One region of the Clostridium saccharoperbutylacetonicum N1-4(HMT) genome, then DNA from elsewhere that is predicted to be linked to it. Evidence: a T-box and tRNA genes for the amino acid it is inferred to sense, from the RefSeq annotation. Region 1 holds a T-box; the other holds one or more tRNA genes.
What was found. A T-box is a leader RNA that pairs with one kind of tRNA and senses whether it is charged. The one in region 1 lies ahead of metG (methionine--tRNA ligase), so its partner is inferred to be a tRNA-Met.
Positions count from the first base shown of each region.

Region 2: it has a tRNA-Met gene. The T-box ahead of metG (methionine--tRNA ligase) is inferred to sense a tRNA for this amino acid. The anticodon was not compared.

Region 1 covers NC_020291.1:2,025,284-2,035,312, reverse strand. The annotation lists gene CSPA_RS09035 (MATE family efflux transporter) at 1-1,176, opposite strand, end outside; gene CSPA_RS09030 (MarR family winged helix-turn-helix transcriptional regulator) at 1,261-1,698, opposite strand; gene CSPA_RS09025 (MerR family transcriptional regulator) at 2,025-2,417, opposite strand; gene CSPA_RS09020 (patatin-like phospholipase family protein) at 2,522-3,367, shown strand; gene CSPA_RS09015 (TIR domain-containing protein) at 3,865-4,119, opposite strand; gene metG (methionine--tRNA ligase) at 4,168-5,799, opposite strand; T-box leader at 5,865-6,127, opposite strand; gene CSPA_RS09005 (hypothetical protein) at 6,548-6,772, opposite strand; gene CSPA_RS09000 (hypothetical protein) at 6,791-7,726, opposite strand; gene CSPA_RS08995 (hypothetical protein) at 7,843-9,384, opposite strand; gene CSPA_RS08990 (hypothetical protein) at 9,530-10,029, opposite strand, start outside.
Region 2 covers NC_020291.1:125,939-135,967, forward strand. The annotation lists gene yabN (bifunctional methyltransferase/pyrophosphohydrolase YabN) at 1-671, shown strand, start outside; gene CSPA_RS00555 (HU family DNA-binding protein) at 892-1,167, shown strand; gene CSPA_RS00560 (RNA-binding S4 domain-containing protein) at 1,238-1,498, shown strand; gene yabP (sporulation protein YabP) at 1,630-1,923, shown strand; gene yabQ (spore cortex biosynthesis protein YabQ) at 1,932-2,324, shown strand; gene CSPA_RS00575 (FtsB family cell division protein) at 2,401-2,694, shown strand; gene CSPA_RS00580 (S1 domain-containing RNA-binding protein) at 2,835-3,245, shown strand; tRNA gene CSPA_RS00585 (tRNA-Leu) at 3,480-3,568, shown strand; tRNA gene CSPA_RS00590 (tRNA-Met) at 3,587-3,662, shown strand; tRNA gene CSPA_RS00595 (tRNA-Met) at 3,670-3,746, shown strand; tRNA gene CSPA_RS00600 (tRNA-Leu) at 3,752-3,840, shown strand; tRNA gene CSPA_RS00605 (tRNA-Met) at 3,859-3,934, shown strand; tRNA gene CSPA_RS00610 (tRNA-Leu) at 4,004-4,092, shown strand; gene spoIIE (stage II sporulation protein E) at 4,562-6,958, shown strand; gene tilS (tRNA lysidine(34) synthetase TilS) at 7,160-8,566, shown strand; gene hpt (hypoxanthine phosphoribosyltransferase) at 8,571-9,110, shown strand; gene ftsH (ATP-dependent zinc metalloprotease FtsH) at 9,184-10,029, shown strand, end outside.

The DNA of each region.
Region 1 (10,029 bases):
TGATGGTATTCCTTGACCTGATGCTTGAAAAATTCCTGTAAATAATGTAGTAAATCCATTGAAAAATGCAGAAATAAGCATGGCCGCCATGATATAAACTCCAACAGTTAATACTGCTGAATCATTAGAAAACAGATGAATAATTACATTTCTAAAAATAAAAACTAAAGTAACAAATCCACCTGATAATCCTAAAATCCATAAAGCTGATTGTTTTATACTGTCTTTTAATCTCTTAAAGTTTTCATTAGAAAAATTATATGCAATTAAAGGAATAATTCCTAATGCGAGCCCCATTGCAAGAAATTCTGGTACTTGTACAAGTCTCAAGGCAATACCAAAACTAGCTACTACACTTTCTCCATATCTGATTGAATAATTATTCAAAAGAAGCGTTGTAATAATTAGAAAACCAGCTAGGAACAATTCAGAAACCCCAATTTTATATATCTCTATTTTATCTTTAAGGGAAATATTAATATTCTTAATAAATCCTTTTAAATTCTCACTTTTTGTTTCCAAGTAGTAAATATAATAAATTGATGAAGCTATATTAGCTAAAATCATTGATAATGCTACCCCTACAACATTAAATCTAAATACTAGTATAAATAACGGGTCAAATATAAGACCAAAAATTGTACTTACAACCATTCCGAACATTGATTCTTTTGATGCTCCTTCTGCTCGCACAACTTGCTCCAATGCGAAGTTCATTATAATTGCAAAACCACCAATAAACATAGTTAAAGAATAACTTTTTGTATAATTAATAATAGCAGAAGTATCTGCCCCCAAAATCTTAACAATAGGATTAAGTGCTATCATAGCAATCATTCCAAGCAAAATTCCTATGATAATACTACTATAAAAAGAATATCCAGCTATCTTCTTAGCTTTGTCTACGTCTTGTTTAGCAATGAGACGAGTTATAAATGTTCCACCTCCAGCTCCTAACATATTTCCAAAAGCCATTAGTATAGTGAAGATTGGTAATCCTAAAGTAATGGCAGTTAACATATCTGTATTGTTTAATAGTCCAATAAAAAAAGCATTAATAACGTTATATATTGTACCTACTGACATACCGATCATCATAGGAATAGATAAATGTGCAATTGCCTTAGTAATCGGTGCACTTTCTAAATAATATTCATTTGACAATTTTTGTTTCATAATTTCATCCTCCATAATAAGTATTATTAGAATTCGTATTCTTAGAATTCTAAGTTTTTTAATATAAGTTATTATATTAATAACTTATATATTTCTATCTACTTTCAATAACAAAGCTAACAAAGTTTCCTTCTCTTGTTCCGTCAAGTTTGCAATAATATTTTCCTCTTCCTCGACTACCAATTTATTAAAATCTTCTATAAGTTCAGCACCTTTAGGCAATACATATATATTTTTTTGTCTCTCATTTTCTTTAGGAATTCTTCTTTCAATATACCCTTTTTTCTCTAATCCTTGCAGCATACTTGTAATACTTGCTTCTGTACGTTGAAAGACTTTTGCCAAATCTTTTTGAATAATACCACTATCTTGATGTTCATAAATATAACCAATCATACGTCCTTGTTGAGAATTCAATCCTAACTTTTTTACTTTTTCATCAGAACTGAGTTTCATTTTTATCGCAATACTTCTAATTAATTGTGAATATATTGTTTCTACAGAGTATCCAGAATTAGTCATTCAAATTCCTCCTAAACTTTACTTAGAACTCTAACTATTTATAGTTTAACAATTAGACTTTCAAGTGTCAATATTTATTTCTTATAATTATTTCTATATCTATAATATTTCTTTTTTTACATGCTATCTTTTACTTATGATACGGTTCTCCGTATCAGCAGCAAGTGATACCTTTTTTTCTCACTTAATATAACAAAATATTTTATTTAAAATAAAAAACGTACCTAAGAAATACTTCTTATCATAATACTGTTAACTGTTTAATAAAATAGAAATAGAACGTAGCAAATCTACAGCGTTATTAGCTTTTCGAGAAACTATCAGAACTAATTCTTATCTTCATTGGTAACCCCTTCAGTTAATCTAAATTTTAAATTTAATTTGTTTTTCAACATCTTTTTTAATCTAGTTTCCGTTTTATTTAAATTTTCTTTTTGCTCTTCTACTTCCTTTATCTTTTTTTGTAAGAGTTCAATTTTTCTATCAATCGAAAATGTATTTTCATTACTTTTTTCTATCTCTTTGATCTCTTTTAAAGAAAAACCCACAGAATGAACTGTTTTTATCATTAATAGATACTCAATTATATCTACAGAATAATTCCTATAATTATTTGTATCCCTACTAACATATTTTTCAGGAATCAAGCCTTCCTTTTCATAAAATCTAATAGTAGATATAGACAACCCAGTTTTTTTTGAAACTTCATTTATTTTCATAAAATACCTCACTAATTTCTCTTGACTCTAAACCTTACTTCATAGTTTATACTATATCTAAACCCTTTACTAGTTAATACAATAAAGAAATGGAGAGTATTATCATGCAAAACATTAATAAAAAAACACGAGCTGTCGTATTAGGTGGAGGCGGAGTAACTGGAATTGCTTGGGAGATTGGTATAATTACAGCCTTACTGCAAGAGGGACTTAATTTAGCAGACGCAGATGTTATAATTGGAACTTCTGCTGGTTCGTTTGTTGGATCCGCATTAGCAAGTAACTACGATATGAAAAAACTTTATGAGTCTCAACTCATCCCAAATACATCTGAAGTAAATGCATCTGTTAGCTCTGAACTTATGATGTTATGGCTTCAAGCGTTTCAATATGGTAAAGATAATAAAAAAGAAATAGGAAGGATATTTGGAGATATTGCAAAAAAATATCCTCCAAAGGCATCAGTAGAAGAACGTAAATTAGTAGTTGAATCACGACTTACCACAAGTATCTGGCCTTCAAAGTTAAAGGTCACTGCAATAAATGCGGAAACTGGAAATCTCCATGTACTTGATAAAGATTCAGGAACAACGCTAATAAATGCAGTAACTGCAAGTGGTGCAGTTCCAGGACTCTGGCCATTAGTAAACTTTAATGGAATAGATTGGATTGATGGAGGAATGGTTTCAACTACAAATGCACATTTAGCAGCTTCTTATGATAAAGTTGTAGTTTTATCTCCTATGCCCCAAAAGCATGGTCTAATTCCAAGCGTTGAAGAAGATGTTGCTGAAATGCAAAAAAGCTCATCTGTTTCCCTTATTGTACCTAATAAAGATAGCATTTTAGCAATAGGAAAAAATCCTTATGACCCAACTCATACTCCAGCATCTGCAAAGGCTGGATTTAATCAAGGAATAAAAGAAGCAGAAGCTATTTATGAAATATGACATAATAAAGAATAAGATTACTATCAGAAATCATTTCCACATATGTCTTTATAAAATACGCAAAAATAAGAAATTTTTGCGTATTTATTTCCCATTCTGAATCAATTATAACATGCTTTTTGAAAGTTTTTCTTTATTATACTGTATACAAATTTTTATATTGATAAGATTTATCATGAACCTTCTTCTAAAAGTAAAATAAGAATAACTTGGTTCTCCTAAAATACTTAAATACGTTATTAAGTTGTTAATTATATTTATGCTCTATTAGTTCCATATCTCTAGACTTATTCATGGTTATTAAGAAAGTTAACATATACAATAGTCTATTTTACTATTTCCTTGATGTGTAGCTTGATATCCTTAGTTTTGTTCTTTGATTTTACATGCTATCCTTCATTTATGATATGGTTCACCGTATCAGTAGCAAGTGATAACACCTTTTTAATTTAGTATATACCTATATTAATATTCTTTAAATATAGTTAATTACAAGACTATACCAACTTATTTGTGTCTATATCATATCCTAATTTTTTCATTTCCTTAATTACATCCCACCTCCATGATTTGTCATCATTCATTTGTATATAAACAACGCCTGCTATATCATTAGGTTTTTCTATATTTTCTTTCACCAATGCACATACTTTCTTTCGTCCTAATTTCCCAATTAAATATCCATGTTCAAATACAACATTTTGCCTTGCTCTATATTGCAAATTACTTTTTTCATCTATGGCAAGAGTCATTTTTTGTAAATTTAAAGATTTTATATATATCCTTATTATAATATATATTTAATTTTTACAGTTCAACAACCTATTTTTCTCTTCTTCTATTATCTTCTTATCAAGTCTTTCAAATAATATTGTAACTTCCTCTATTGAAACACCATACCTCGGCTCAACAGTTTCCCATCTATCCCCACTAATACCTAACCATGCTTTTATCTTCCCTGAAGATTCTGGCAAAAAGGGTGATAATAAGTTTGCTAAATTTGCTATTGAATAAATACAATTATATATTGTATTACCACAAACCTCCAAATTATCTTTTACTGTAATCCATGGTGCATTTTCATCAAAATATTTATTCATACTTCTTATAAATTCAAAAACTTTCTCAAGTGCAACTTTTAAGTTTCCTTGTTCAATATGATTTCCTATAACATTATATAAACTAGTTATTTCTTCTTTTATATTAATAGCTACTTCTCCATTAGGAATTTTACTATTAAAATATTTTTTAGCAAAAACTAAAGTTCTATTAACTAAATTGCCATATGCCCCCAATAATTCACCATTATTGCTATTCACAAATTCTCTCCAAGAAAAATCAGTATCTCTTTTTTCTGGTGCATTAATTAAGAAAAAATATCTTAACGCATCTGGGTTGTAACGTTCTATTATATCTGGCACCCATACGGCCCAGCTATTACTTGTTGATATTTTTTTACCCTCCAATGTTAAATATTCACTGGATATTATCCTATCAGGCAACTTATTATATCCTATGCCCTTTATTAAAGCTGGTAAAATTATAGAATGAAAAGGTATGTTATCTTTACCATGTACATAATATGAAGTGGCATTTTCATCCCAAAACTCTTTATAGGATTTTTTATTTTCTAATGCCCATTTTTTACTCATTGTAAGATATCCTAATACAGCATCTATCCATACATAAACCTTTTTATCTCTAAACTGTTGTATAGGTATATCTATTCCTAATGATAAGTCTCTTGATATAGCCCTATCACATAACCCTTCATCTAGGTATCTTTCTGTATTATTTATTGCATTAACTCTCCAATTACTTTGAGTTTTATCTAGGTTTTCTTTAATAGTGTTTTGAAACTTAGATAAAGCGAAGTATAACTGTTTTGTATTCTTTACTATTGGTGTATTGCTGCACAACTTACATTTTCTTTCTGAAAGTTCTAATGGCTCTAGTAAAGTGCCACAATTATCACATTGGTCTCCTCTTGCAATTGAATTACATTTTGGACACACTCCTTCAACATATCTGTCTGGCAAAAACTGGTTGCAATGTTGACAGTATATTTGTTCTACTTCCTTTTCATAAATTAATCCTTTATTGTATAGTAAGACTATAGCTTCTTGTACATCCTTCTTATGAAATTCATCATCTGTTCTACCATAATAATCATATGAAAAATTTAACCTTTCAAAACACTTTTTAAATTCTGCATGATATTTATCGGCTATATCCTTTGGCGATACACCTTCTTTCTTTGCTCTTATTGATATAGGAGTTCCATGACAATCACTCCCTGAAACATATAATACATTATCTCCCTTCACCCTATAATATCTTGCTAATACATCTCCTGGTAATAATGCAGCTATATGGCCAATATGTAATGAACCATTAGCGTATGGCCAAGCCCCTCCAATAAAAATATTCATCTTCTAAATCCTCCTATTTATAATAAAACTTAAATATAAAAAAGCTCCCGTCCTAAGAAATTAATCTTAGGAACGAGAGCTAAACTTCGTGTTACCATCCTATTTCATGCATACCTTACAATATGCACCTCATCAAGTACGTCATATATCATATGATTATACTCTATCACTATAACGGGTGAATCCGTTGCAGCCTTAATTTTTATAATAAAAATCTCGGTACACCGCTCCAAGGCCATTTTCACTTTAATATTCTTTGCTTCCTCTCACCAATGGAAACTCTCTGTATAAGTATTCTTAAAGTTACTTTCCTCTTCATTGCATTTGTAATCATTATACTCTTCTTAATTACATTGTCAATATATTTCATACAAATTTAGTAAAAGTCTACGTCATTTATGGTACGGTTCACCGTATCAGTAGCAAGTGATAACCCATTCTTTTTCTCACTTATATAACAAGTTCTTTTATTGAAAATAAGAAGTACCTTTTTAGATACTTCTTGTCATTCTACTTTTGACTGTTACATCATATAAGAATAGTCAGCATTATTATATATAAGTTTTTAATATTCACAAAACTTATCATCAACCTTCTTCTTGAAACAAAAAAAAAGGAGAGCCTCCTCCATCTGGATTTGGTTCTCCTCCATTACTTAAATACATTATTAAGTTATCATTTACAATTTTACATAGTTATACCCGCAGGCGTTTCCACTATTGCATCACTCATTTGTTTGATGATTAATCTATTTTCCTTTTATGTCCTCAATCTCATTTGATTGTTCCACTTTCTCATCTGATTTAACTAGAGTTTCATCAAAATGCTTTATATATTCCGTTGCCCACGCTATCGCCTCATCTTTATTGGCAAAATATTTTTGAGTAACTGGGTTTACATGTTGAACTATATTTATATCTAAATCATTAGTTAAAACTATTTCTGAATTGGAATTAAAATAATATCTAACCATGTTATTAACCCTCCTTTCCTAAAGTTCACGTGGCACTTGTGTTACAATTAGCAACCCACTGAGAACAGATTTATCCTCCATTTTAATAGAAATGGGATACTTTCCCGAAATTAAAGGTGAACCCTTTAAATATCCAAGTTCATAAACCATGCCTTGAGGTAATCCACTGATATCAACTATTTTTCCTGTTTTAAATGATAAGTATTGTTCAAAATACGAACACTTTTGAACTACTATTCTGAAGCTATTTAAAGCTCCACCAGAAAAATCTGGAGATATAATTGGAGGCTTATAATCCTCTACATTTACCGAAACTGGTTGATTTAAAGTAATACTATTTTTTGTATAAGGAATTCTATTTTCTATAAATGTAACTGCTGGATTACAAACTATATCATAATCCTCTTCCCAATTAATAGTTGCTTTTGTTTCTACATCAATGTCATACAATTGCTCCTTATGTCCCATACTCTTACTTAAAACATACTTGCTGTTATTCATCAAATATTTTGATTTATAACAACTGATAGGAATTATATTGGAATGTACTCTTGTGTAGTTCATAGTTAAATACTGCGTGATATACTTATTAGCATCATTCTTATCTATAACTTGACAAGTTGCTTTAAGCATTGCTGGATTAGGATAATACTGATCAATTACTGTAGATAACACATTATGCCATTCAGTACCACATGTATAGCATGTAATAGGTATATCTACACCAGAAATAACAAATTGAGTATCAGAATTTATTCTTATATTATTTATTGTAATATTATCAGTAATTACAGTTCTTTCAAATGGTACGTCTTTGTCTCTTGAAGGACTAAGAAATTGAAGAATATCTACATCAACACTGCTGTTCACTATTGCAGTTCCGTCAGCAATAGGTATTATTTTACTATATCCTACATTACCAATGCTTTTTGCTATACCATCACCAAAACTCATTTTACTTTCACCTCCTAATTAAGCACATGAAAAAAATGACAGACAAACATACTGGCCTGTTATTTTTTGATTGTGCCTTAAATAAAAATAGGGGAATTCCGCCCCCATTTTTGTTATTACATTACTAATTGCGGATATACTGTTAAGCTACCAGCTCCAGTAATTTTAATAGGAACTTTTAAATCACCAGTGGCTAATGCATTTACAGTTATTACTTTACTGCTATTTGAAGTAAATACTCCATTACCTTTCAATGTTAATTGCAATTTAGCTTCAATATATTTTCCGCTATAGTTTTGGCAATTAACTGTACAGAAAGTACTTATATCTGTTCCTTCATATTTATATGCTGAATTTTCATAAGCAACATTTATATTAGTTGGTACAAATGGATTTAAGTAGTCTACTTCCCCAAGTGCATTTACTATCCAAATGTTTTCAGACTGGTCTATTCCTATATGTGAAGGTTGATTGCTTATTGTGTCTGTAATACTGAATTTTGCACTTGCTTCATCAAAATTCATAAATATAGTAGTTGTTGAAGAAGCACAAACTAAGAATGTATTGCTTTTAGTTCCAATAAATCCTCTAAAATAATCAGCAGTAACCTGAACAAAATTCTTAAATGTTAACGTATTTGATGAATTATCAAGTAAGAATGTATATATACCATAGCTTGGAATGTTAGTAGGAGTTGAACCACTAGCTATTTCATACACTGCAAAATTAAGATACTTATCACCATTACTAGCAGTAGTTATAAATGGTTCATAAGTAACAGATGGATTAGAAGCAACTACAGGGAATTGTGTAATAGAACCCCAAGTTATATTCATATCTGCTTCAGTGCAAACTTTATCTAAAGAAGTTTGTGTAGTATCAAAAGCATATCTTGTAACTCCAAACTTATTAGTTGATTGATTATGTGATAATGAATAGGTGTAGAAAGAAGTATCACTATTTGATACTATTTCTGAGAAACATGTGCTAAAGTAAATATTTGATGTTTTAGCAGTTATACTAAAGGTATCTGTTGTACTAGTTGTTTTATTATATCTCTTTAAGGTGCTAGTACCATAACCTTGCTTTCTACCATAATATATATGAGTAGAATTTTCCTTTATTGCTGATCCCCAAGAATAATTTAAAAGGCTTTCTATAACAGTCATAACTAATGTCGTTTTATCTACTTTTACAAAATATTCTGTGTATACTGAAGCACAAGAAACTATATAATATAAATAAGTAGAATCTTGCCCGCAATAAGCTCTAACTAACGGGTTATAAGTTGGTACAGATACATAAGAATTTGAATTAACTAAGCTAACATCTCCACTATTTTCTTTTATTTTTAATAATCTTTGTGTTGTAGCAGTTCTTGCTCCTACTACCCAAACATACGATATTGTTGAATCATATCTATCACTAACAATAGTATCTCCTTGTGTTTTAAAGTGATTAGCTATTGGGCTGCCTAATAGTAATTTTTGTGACATACTTAAATCAGTAGTATCTCCTAGTGTTGGAAATAGTTTTAATGGTTTAGGAATCATCTGTACCTTATCGTAAAAATGTCCATTTATAATATATCCAGTTGGAGTCTCAACCACTTTTTGAACTGCTCCTGTTATTGTATTAGAATCTAGTATTTTTGCCATAATTTATTCCTCCTTAAAATTTAACATAATAAAAAGAAGTATCATTAATTTACTTCTTTTCCTCGACTATTATTTATTTATTTCTTTCTTTTATTTGATTGATTTTTTATAACTATCTTTATCATCAAAATGATAATTTGTTATCCTATAATATTTTTACCGAAACCCTTAAATTACCAGTATCATAAATAGTAACTGGTATTGTTAGTTTATCAAGATTAGTTGTAGTTACGGTTTTAGTCCTCTTACCATCATCTGTAAATTTACAATTACCATAAAGATTAATTTGTATACTTGCTGGTAAGTATTTTCCTTGATAATTTTTAACATATGCCACTATATTTGTACTTATATCTGTTCCATTGTAGTTATATACATCTTCCTGAAAATCAGCAAAGACAGTAATTGGCATTACATTTGAAATCATTTCTATGCTTGTATCAGCATATTGAATATATATATTGTTGTTACTATCAATTCCTACAGCACCTATTGGAGAATCAAAAGACGATACCTTCTTATAAGATGTAGTTCCAGAATCCCAAACATATATATGACAGCCACTTTCATAAGCAAGTATAATTGTTTGATTATTTAAAATTGGTAAACATGTTCTATAAATTACCGGATTAAAACTAGTGTAAG
Region 2 (10,029 bases), 1.9 Mb from region 1:
TAGAAGAAAGTTATGAGGTTATAGATGCAATAGATCAAGCTGATGATGATTCATTAATTGAAGAATTAGGAGATGTATTACTGCAAGTTGTTTTTCATGCATCTATAGGCAAAGAGGATGGATATTTTGATATAAATGACGTTATAGGAGCAATTTGTGATAAGATGATAAGCAGACATCCGCATGTTTTTAAAAGATCTAGTGAATTGAACTCTTCAGAAGAAGTATTAGTAAAGTGGGATGATTTAAAGAAAAAAGAAAAAGGGTATAATACTATTACAGAAGAAATGAATGGAATAACAAAAGGGTTGCCAGCACTTTTAAGAGCTCACAAAGTTCAAGAAAAAGCAAAAAAAGTTGGATTTGATTTTGAAGATATAAGTTTTGCAATAAATAAGGTAAAAGAAGAACTTAAAGAGGTAATTGATGTATATAATACAGAAAATGTGGAGAAAATAACAGAAGAAGTTGGAGATTTACTATTTTCATGTGTTAATGTTGCTAGATTTTTAAAGGTTGATGAAGAAGTGGCATTAAATTATACTATAGACAAGTTTATAAAAAGATTTGCTTATATTGAAAGCGTTGCAAAGGAAAAAAACATTGAATTAACTAACACAAGTTTGGATGAAATGGATAAACTTTGGGAAATTTCAAAAAAAATAGATTAATATTTCAATTTAATAAAGGAATTTTCTAATTTATGCAGAATAATACTTTATAAAAGAACTATATTGTAACGATTTATTGGATTATTTAGTTATATGTAGCAAAAGAAAGCGTTTTTCTATAGACGGTTAGCTAAAGAGGTTATATAATAAAGAGGTGCAATTTAGTACATAAAGAAAACAGTTAAAAATATAAAACTGGATTTTTAAGGAGGATGTTATTGTGAATAAAGCAGAATTAATTACTAGCATGGCAGAAAAAAGTAAATTAACAAAAAAAGATGCAGAATTAGCGCTAAAGGCTTTAATTGAAAGTGTTGAAGAAGCACTAGAAAAGGGTGAAAAAGTTCAATTAGTTGGATTTGGAACTTTTGAAACAAGAGAAAGAGCTGCTAGAGAAGGAAGAAATCCTAGAACTAAGGAAGTTATAAAAATTCCTGCAACTACAGTTCCAGTATTCAAAGCTGGTAAAGAATTTAAAGATAAAGTAAATAAGTAATAAAATTAAATTTACACAGCGTAAATGTGAGCCCGAGTTTTCTCGGGTTCTTTTAATAAAGGAGAAAAGTATGAGGCTAGATAAATATTTAAAAGTATCGCGTATCATAAAGAGAAGAACTGTTGCTAAGGAAGTATGTGAAAGCGGGAGAATATTGATAAATGATAAGCAGGCAAAACCTTCTACATCAGTAAAAGAAGGAGATATTATTCAAATAACATTTGCAAATAGGATTTTAAAAGCTGAGATAATTAACATAGCTGAACATGTTAAAAAAGAAGATGCAAAAGAAATGTATGTGATTATTGAAGGGGAAGAAGATAAGGAGTAGAAAAAGTGAAATGCTTATCTACTCTTTTTACGTAAGAAATAAAAAATACTTAACTTATTAAAGGTTCTGAATTCTAAATTGAAATAGACAAACATATATTATATAAGAAAAAATAAATGGAGGAATCTTTAATGGAGAAAAAAGTGGAAAATAAAGTTGAAGATAATAGATGTAATTTATTTTTAGAGAATAGAAAAAAAATAACTTTAAGTGGTGTAATTGAAGTTATAAGTTTTGATGAATTAAAAATTGATTTAACCACTAGTTTAGGTAATTTAACTATTAAGGGAGAAGATCTAAAAATGAATAAGTTAGATGTGCAGAATGGTGACGTTATAATAGCTGGAAATATTGGATCTGTAGTTTATAATGGGAAGGTATCTAAAAAAAGTAATGAAACTATAATAAGTAAATTATTTAAGTAGGTAGTAGTATGCCATTAGAATTAAATATGCAGATCAATCTTGTTATTTATAGTGTAATTGGAGGTATTATAACGGGAATATTATTTGATATATATAGAGTGATACGAGGACTAAATTCTTTTAAAATATTGAATGTGATAGAAGATATGCTTTTTTGTGTACTTATTGCGTTGATAGTATTTTCTTTTCTCTTATATATTAATTATGCTTTTTTAACTCCGTATGTATATATTTTTATAGTGATTTCTACTTTATTATACTTTAGACTTCTAAGTAAATATTTTTATAAAAGTGAAATAATAATAGCTAAGTTATTTTATAAATTAATTCGAATACTATTAAAAAATATAAGGTATCCATTAAAAATGATTGCGTATAAAATTGCTGATAGAAAGAAATAAGAAAAAATTACTTGAATAATAGCAATATAGTGATTACAATAGATTTAAGAGAATTTACAAAATAGAGGTTCTATAGATGAAAAAAAAGTTAATATTAAAAAGAGTAATAATTGTTGGATTTATTGTGTTCTTTGCGTTTAGTTACATTAGGCAAAGTATAACAATAAGTAGGATTCAAAAAGAAATAGATAGTAAGCAACTGCAATTAGATGAGATTAATCAAAAAAACCAAAGACTTCAGGATGAGGCTGAAAAAATCAATTCCGATTCTCCTGATTATCTTGAAAAATTGGCAAGGGAGAGGCTTGGGATGATTAAACCTGGCGAAAAAGTTGTTAATAGTGAGACAACAAATAAAAATTCTAATTAGCTTTTAGTATATAGAAAGATGTGTAAAGCTCGATAATTATAGTAACTATTAAATTGCATTTCTAATTAAAGAACATACTTATAATTTAGTTTGTTCTTATAATTTATATATTTTAAAATTTAAGGAGGAGTCTTTTAAACATGACCTTATTGGCAGGAAACATAGTAGAGGGCACAGTGATAAACATTACGAATTTTGGAGCTTTTATTGAGGTTGAAGGCAAAACTGGATTAGTTCATATTTCAGAAGTTGCGGATTCTTACGTAAAGGATATTAGGGAACATCTTAACGAGCAAGATAAAGTGAAGGTAAAAGTTATCTCAATAGATGACAATGGGAAAATTAGTCTTTCAATAAAACAAGCAAATGTTCAAAGAAAATCAGTTAAACCAGCAGAAATTGATTGGAAGGCAACTGATAAGAAGAAACCTTCTAATTCGGGGAACTTTGAAGATATTATGTCTAAATTCTTAAAAGATAGTGAAGAAAGAATGCAGGATGTAAAGAAGCATCAAGAATTTAAGGGAAAAGGTGGAAAGAAAGGTTATTAGATTTTTTAGTTGCAATAAATATTTATAGATGGAATTATTTTGAATTTGATGTGCAGAATATAGTTTGTAAGTGTATGCTTTAAAACTTGTTCTGCACTAATTAATTTGTTTGATTTATTATAAATTTTGATTTGAATTACGTCATATATTTTTTATAATAAAAAGATGTTGACAGTATAATAATTATATATTATAATTAGCTTTGTTGTTGACACTTAGTTGATAGCAAAGTGTGCCGAAGTGGCGGAACTGGCAGACGCACAGGACTTAAAATCCTGCGGTGGTTAAACACCGTACCGGTTCGATTCCGGTCTTCGGCACCATAATAAAATATAAAATAACGCGGGGTGGAGCAGTTGGTAGCTCGTCGGGCTCATAACCCGAAGGTCGTAGGTTCAAGTCCTGCCCCCGCAACCATTAATATGGCGGAATAGCTCAGCTGGCTAGAGCACTCGGTTCATACCCGAGGTGTCGTAGGTTCAAGTCCTATTTCCGCTACCATGTGTGCCGAAGTGGCGGAACTGGCAGACGCACAGGACTTAAAATCCTGCGGTGGTTAAACACCGTACCGGTTCGATTCCGGTCTTCGGCACCATAATAAAATATAGAATAACGCGGGGTGGAGCAGTTGGTAGCTCGTCGGGCTCATAACCCGAAGGTCGTAGGTTCAAGTCCTGCCTCCGCAACCAAAATAAAGAATAATTTTTATTATGAAATATTAAAATGTCGTAATTATATACATGATGTGATTAGAATATGCCGAAGTGGCGGAACTGGCAGACGCACAGGACTTAAAATCCTGCGGTGGTTAAACACCGTACCGGTTCGATTCCGGTCTTCGGCACCAAAAGATTTAAGCAAAAGCTTAGGTCTTTTTTTGTTATTAAGTATATTTGCAAAAAGTTATAAAGTAATTTCGTCATTTGATAATTTATAAGTGTCAATAAATAAACAGCGTGGTCGTTTTGTTGCGGTTAGTAAGAGAAGTTTGAATAGGTGTAGAGTACTATTCATGCTTTTTTATTTTTATGAAAAAATAATTATATATAAACTACTAATAAGGCAAGATTAACGACAAAATAATTATGTGGAGTAAAAGTTATAAATTAACCTGTATACCCGCTTTTTCATGGAGGTGCACAGAGTTTTTAGTAAAATTTATGATAAGGAAAATAACATATTAAATAATTGTATATTAGTGAATTTTAGATGAAGTTGTCCAACGAATTTTTAATTAGTGAAACACCTTATGACATATATCGTAAAATATAGATGCTATAATCATATTACATTATTTGGAAATGAGGCGAGCTGATGTGCAGTATGGGTTAGGTGTAGACAAATATCAAGAGATAAACAAAGTGACAAATGTAAAAAGGAACATAGGGATAAAAACATCTTTAGTAAGATTATGCACTATTTTGATAGCTGGGATTTTACTTGGAAGAGTAAGTTTGTTATTAAATCAATCAGATAGAAGTGGAATAGCTCCGATTGGATTAGCTTATTTAATAGCTATTGTTACAAAGGGAAATAAAAAAGACAATTTTGCAGCAGCAACGGGAGTTGCCATGGGATATTTATCAATAAATAATCTATTAACAGATGGATATGCATATGTAACCTCTGTATTTTTAATAATGATATATTATACTTCTATACCAACAACAAGGAAAAGAAAGAGGGAGTTAATAGGTTTTATTATCATTTTAATCAGTTTCTTTTTTTATGGTCTTTGGATTAGTAAATATGAACTGGGAATAGATATAACTTTGAGCATAATAGAAACATTAATTATTGTACCAATATATTATGTTATAAAATATGCGATAAATTCTCTAGAAGTAATTAATACTAGTTATTTATATTCATCTGAAGAGTTAGTTAGTATAAGTATGTTTTTATGCTTATTAATTGCAGGGATAGGAAACGTTGATTTTGTTGATTATTCAATAAGAAATATATGTGCATTAACATTAGTTCTGGTAATTGCCTATATAGGAGGAGCTACATATGGAGCTATGATTGGAGTTTTAATGGGAATAATGATTGGGATTGCATCTAATAACATGATGTATAGTGTGGCTTTTTTTGGTGTTGGAGGACTGATAATTGGAATATTTAAAGATACAGGAAAAATATTTTCAATACTTTCAAGTATAATAATTTATTCTGCACTGGCGTTATATTCAAATTCAGTAACCTTAAAGTTGGCTGTTGAGGTCTTAGCTAGTTCTTTTTTATTCTTATGCATACCAAAGCTTATATATGAAAGTATTGAAATTGAGATAAATCCATATGTAAAAAAGGCATCTTTAGGGGAAATTCAATTGAATTCAATGAAAGAGGAATTTACTTTTAAGTTAAAAGAATTAACAAATGTACTGGCAAATGTGTCAAAGTGCTTACTCAATACTAATGATAATGAAAATTTATTGATTAAATCGAAAGGAAGTGCTTTAGTAGAGAATTTAGCAGATAGAAGTTGTTGCAACTGTGAGAATAGGATTTTATGCTGGAAAAAAGATTTTCATCAGACATTTAATGCATTTCAAATACTAATACAAAGATGTGAGGAGGGAAAATTAGAAATACCAGAATATTTACAAAAAAAATGTATTAAAAATTTTACGATTTTGAAATGTGCTGAATCAATTGTAAATAATTACAGTGTAAATGAAACAATAAAAAACAGGTTGGCAGAGGGGAGGGAGATATTATCAGAACATATATCCAATATATCTCGAACCTTAAACGATCTTCTAGGTAGCTTTAAGAAAGAAGTTAATATTGATGTAGAATTAGAAGGTATAACAAAACGAATTTTGAATAAAAATTTAATAAATTATAGTGATGTTTTTTGTTATGTGGATAAAAATGGTAGAAGTAAAATTAGAATAAATATGAATGATTATGAGAATTTTAATTATTGTGAAAAAAATATAGTATCATTGTTAAACAATAATCTTAATATTAGAGTTCGTATAGGAGATGATGGAAGTAGTATCGATACTGAAACAAATCAACGTATTATAAAAATAGAAGAAAAACCCAAATATCGTATGGTCTCTTATGTATCTGTTGAACCTAAAAGTGGAGAAAAGGAAATAGGAGATAGTTATAGTTTTGGAAGAGTTGTTGATGGATCATATATGACGATTTTAAGTGATGGAATGGGTTTTGGTCCAGAGGCGAAGGAAGAAAGTAAATCAACTGTTGATTTAGTAGAAAAACTTATGGAGGCTGGATTTGATGAAAACATAACAGTAAATACAGTTAATTCTATAATGGGAATGAGATTTGTAGAAAATGAAAAATATGCGACATTGGACTTGAGTAAAATTGATTTATATACTGGTCAAGGCGTTTTTGTGAAAATAGGTGCAGTCTCAAGCTTTATTAAGAGAGGGAGTGAGGTGAAGGTTATTAATTCAAAGAATTTGCCATTGGGACTTGTAGATGAGGTGGAGGTTGAAAGAATAAAAGAAGTTTTAAAGCCTGGTGATATATTGGTAAATATAAGTGATGGTGTTTTAGATATTGAAAGGTATAGCTTTGGAGAAGTAAGTTGGATTGAAGAGTATTTAAAGAATGTTAATGCGGGTCCTAGAGAACTATCTGAAAAAATATTAAATAGAGCGAAGAAATTAAGTGGAGGCATAGTTAAAGATGATATGACAGTAATAGTTTCAAAAATTTATTTGGATAGCTAAGGAGTATTGTTATTTTCCTATTTTATGAGATATTATAAATAGCTGTTTTAAAACTTTAGTGTATTATTAGTTTTGAAGCAGCTTTTATAATTTATATTAAAAAGGTTTGCAGAAAAAAATTAAGGCAATAATGTTTACATTGGAAAAATATATGCGTAAAATATATTATGCAGTATTATATAATAATAGGAGTGTTTATTTTTGGACAGAAAAGTACTATCTTATATTAGAGATAATAAGTTATTAAAAAGTAAGGATAAGATTTTAGTTGCTCTCTCTGGTGGCCCAGATTCTTTGTGTCTTTTGAATATTTTGCTGGAGTTAAGACAAGAATTAGATATTGAGATAGCAGCTGCGCATTTAAATCACCTTTTGAGAGGGGCAGATGCAATTGGTGATGAAGAATATGTAATTGATATTTGCAATACGATGGGGATAAAATGTTTTGTTAGACGTTTAGATATAAATATTTATGCTAAAGAACATAGATTATCATCTGAAATGGCAGGAAGAAAGGCTAGATATGATTTCTTTGAAGAAATTTCAGAAAAAGAGGGATTTAACAAAATTGCAACTGCACACAATGCAAATGATCAAGCTGAAACAATTTTATTTAGACTTATGAGAGGAACAGGACTCGATGGGCTTGGAGGAATTAAAGCTTCAAGAGATGGAAAGATAATAAGACCAATTTTGTGTTTATCAAGAAGTGAAGTAGAAGGATATATAGAATTAAAAAAATTAAATCCAAGAATTGATAAAACAAATTTTGAAAGGATTTATAACAGAAATAAAATAAGATTAGATATATTACCATATATGAAAGAAAATTTTAATGAGGACATAATAGATGCTTTGAATAGAATGGCTTTATTATTACAAAAGGACAATGAATTCATTGAAAATTTAGCTTTAAGTTTATACAATAAATATTGTATAGAGGATAGTGCTTATTTTATAATAAAAAAGGAAATATTTATTGAAGAAGAGCCTATAGCAACAAGAGTGTTAAGAAATGCATTAATAAAATATTCTAAGTCAAATTATGATTTTGAGATGAAGCATATATATGAAATTTTTCATTTAGCAAAAAAGAATTCAGGAAAGTTGATACATTTACCTAATGGTATTTATGCTGAGAATATCTATGGAGATATATACATAAAAAGTAAAGTAGAAAAGTATCATATAGATAATAAAATAGAAGATATAATTTTAGAAAAAAACAATATAAATACAAATGAAATTATATTAGATAATTTTATAGTTAAATTCGAAGTTATTACTGACTATGAAATGAGTCAGATAATTTCAAATCAAAATAAATTCACAAAATATTTTGATTTTGATAAAATTAAGAATAATATTTCAATGAGAAATAGAAGAAATGGTGATAAAATTATTCCTTTAGGCATGACTGGAAATAAGAAAGTAAAAGACATTTTTATTGATATGAAAATACCTAAAGATGAAAGAGATAGTATCCCTATTTTATGTTTTGATAATAAAATTGCTTGGATTATTGGAATAAAAATCTCTGAAGAATATAAAATTACAGATAAAAGTGGAAATATATTAAAAGTAGTTGTTGAAAGAAAGGAATATTAGAATTATGAAACAGGATATACAAGAAATATTATTTTCGGAAGACGTTTTGAATAAACGTATTAAAGAACTTGCAAGTGAAATAAGTAACGATTATGAGGGGAAGAATTTAGTTGTAGTTGGTATATTGAAGGGTTCAGTATTGTTTGCGGCAGAGTTAATTAAAAACATTTCTGTTCTGTGTGAGATAGATTTTATGGCTGTTTCAAGCTATGGAAGTTCTACAGAAACATCTGGTGTTGTAAGAATTTTAAAAGATTTAGATAACAGCATTGAAGGTAAGGATATTTTATTAGTTGAAGATATTGTTGATACAGGAATTACTTTATCTTATCTGCTTAAGTATTTGCGTGCAAGAAATGCTAACAGCATAGAAATAATTTCGTTGTTAAATAAACCGGCTAGAAGAAAGGTAGATTTAGACGTTAAGTATATTGGATTTGAAGTGCCTGATGGATTCATAGTAGGTTATGGAATAGACTATGCGGAGAAATATAGAAACTTACCTTTTATAGGAATATTAAAACCAGAGGTATACAACAAATAGACAGTTTAAATTTATTGTAATAAAAATATTGATATGGTAAAATTTTAAATATGATGAGAGAGGGGGGCCTTGAATGAAAAAATATTCAAGTGCGGCTGTATGGATTGTATGTTCTGTTATGTTAATTCTAGCAGCGGTTACAATGTATCAAACAGGAAAAGGGTCTAGTGATATGGCATATAGTGCATTCGTACAGAAATGGAATGCCAATGAAATAGAAAGTATTGTTGTCAAAGAAGATAGTATGACAATAGAGGGAAGAACTACTGACAGCAAAACTTTTACAACTTATGCTCCAAGTGAGTTAGTTGGATCATTGATGGAAAAACAACCTAAGTCTGATGTTAAAGTAACTTTTGAGAAACCATCTAATAATGCAACATGGATAGCTACATTACTTCCATTTATATTAATGGCAGTGATGATATTTATATTTTTATTCATATTTACTCAACAGTCACAAGGCGGAGGTGGCGGAAGGGGTGTTATGAATTTTGGTAAAAGTAAAGCTAAAATGGTAACTCCTGATACCCAAACAGTCACATTTAATGATATAGCAGGTGCTGATGAAGAAAAGGCAGAACTTGAAGAAATTGTTGATTTTCTTAAGCTACCAGCGAAATATATAAAGATGGGAGCAAGAATACCTAAAGGGGTATTATTAGTAGGTCCTCCGGGAACAGGAAAGACCTTGCTTGCAAAAGCGATAGCTGGAGAAGCTGGAGTTCCTTTCTTTAGTATATCAGGTTCAGATTTTGTTGAGATGTTTGTAGGTGTAGGTGCATCTAGAGTTAGAAGTTTATTTGAAGAGGCTAAGAAGAATTCACCATGTATAGTTTTCATAGATGAAATTGATGCAGTTGGAAGACAAAGAGGTGCTGGACTAGGTGGAGGGCACGATGAGAGAGAGCAAACATTA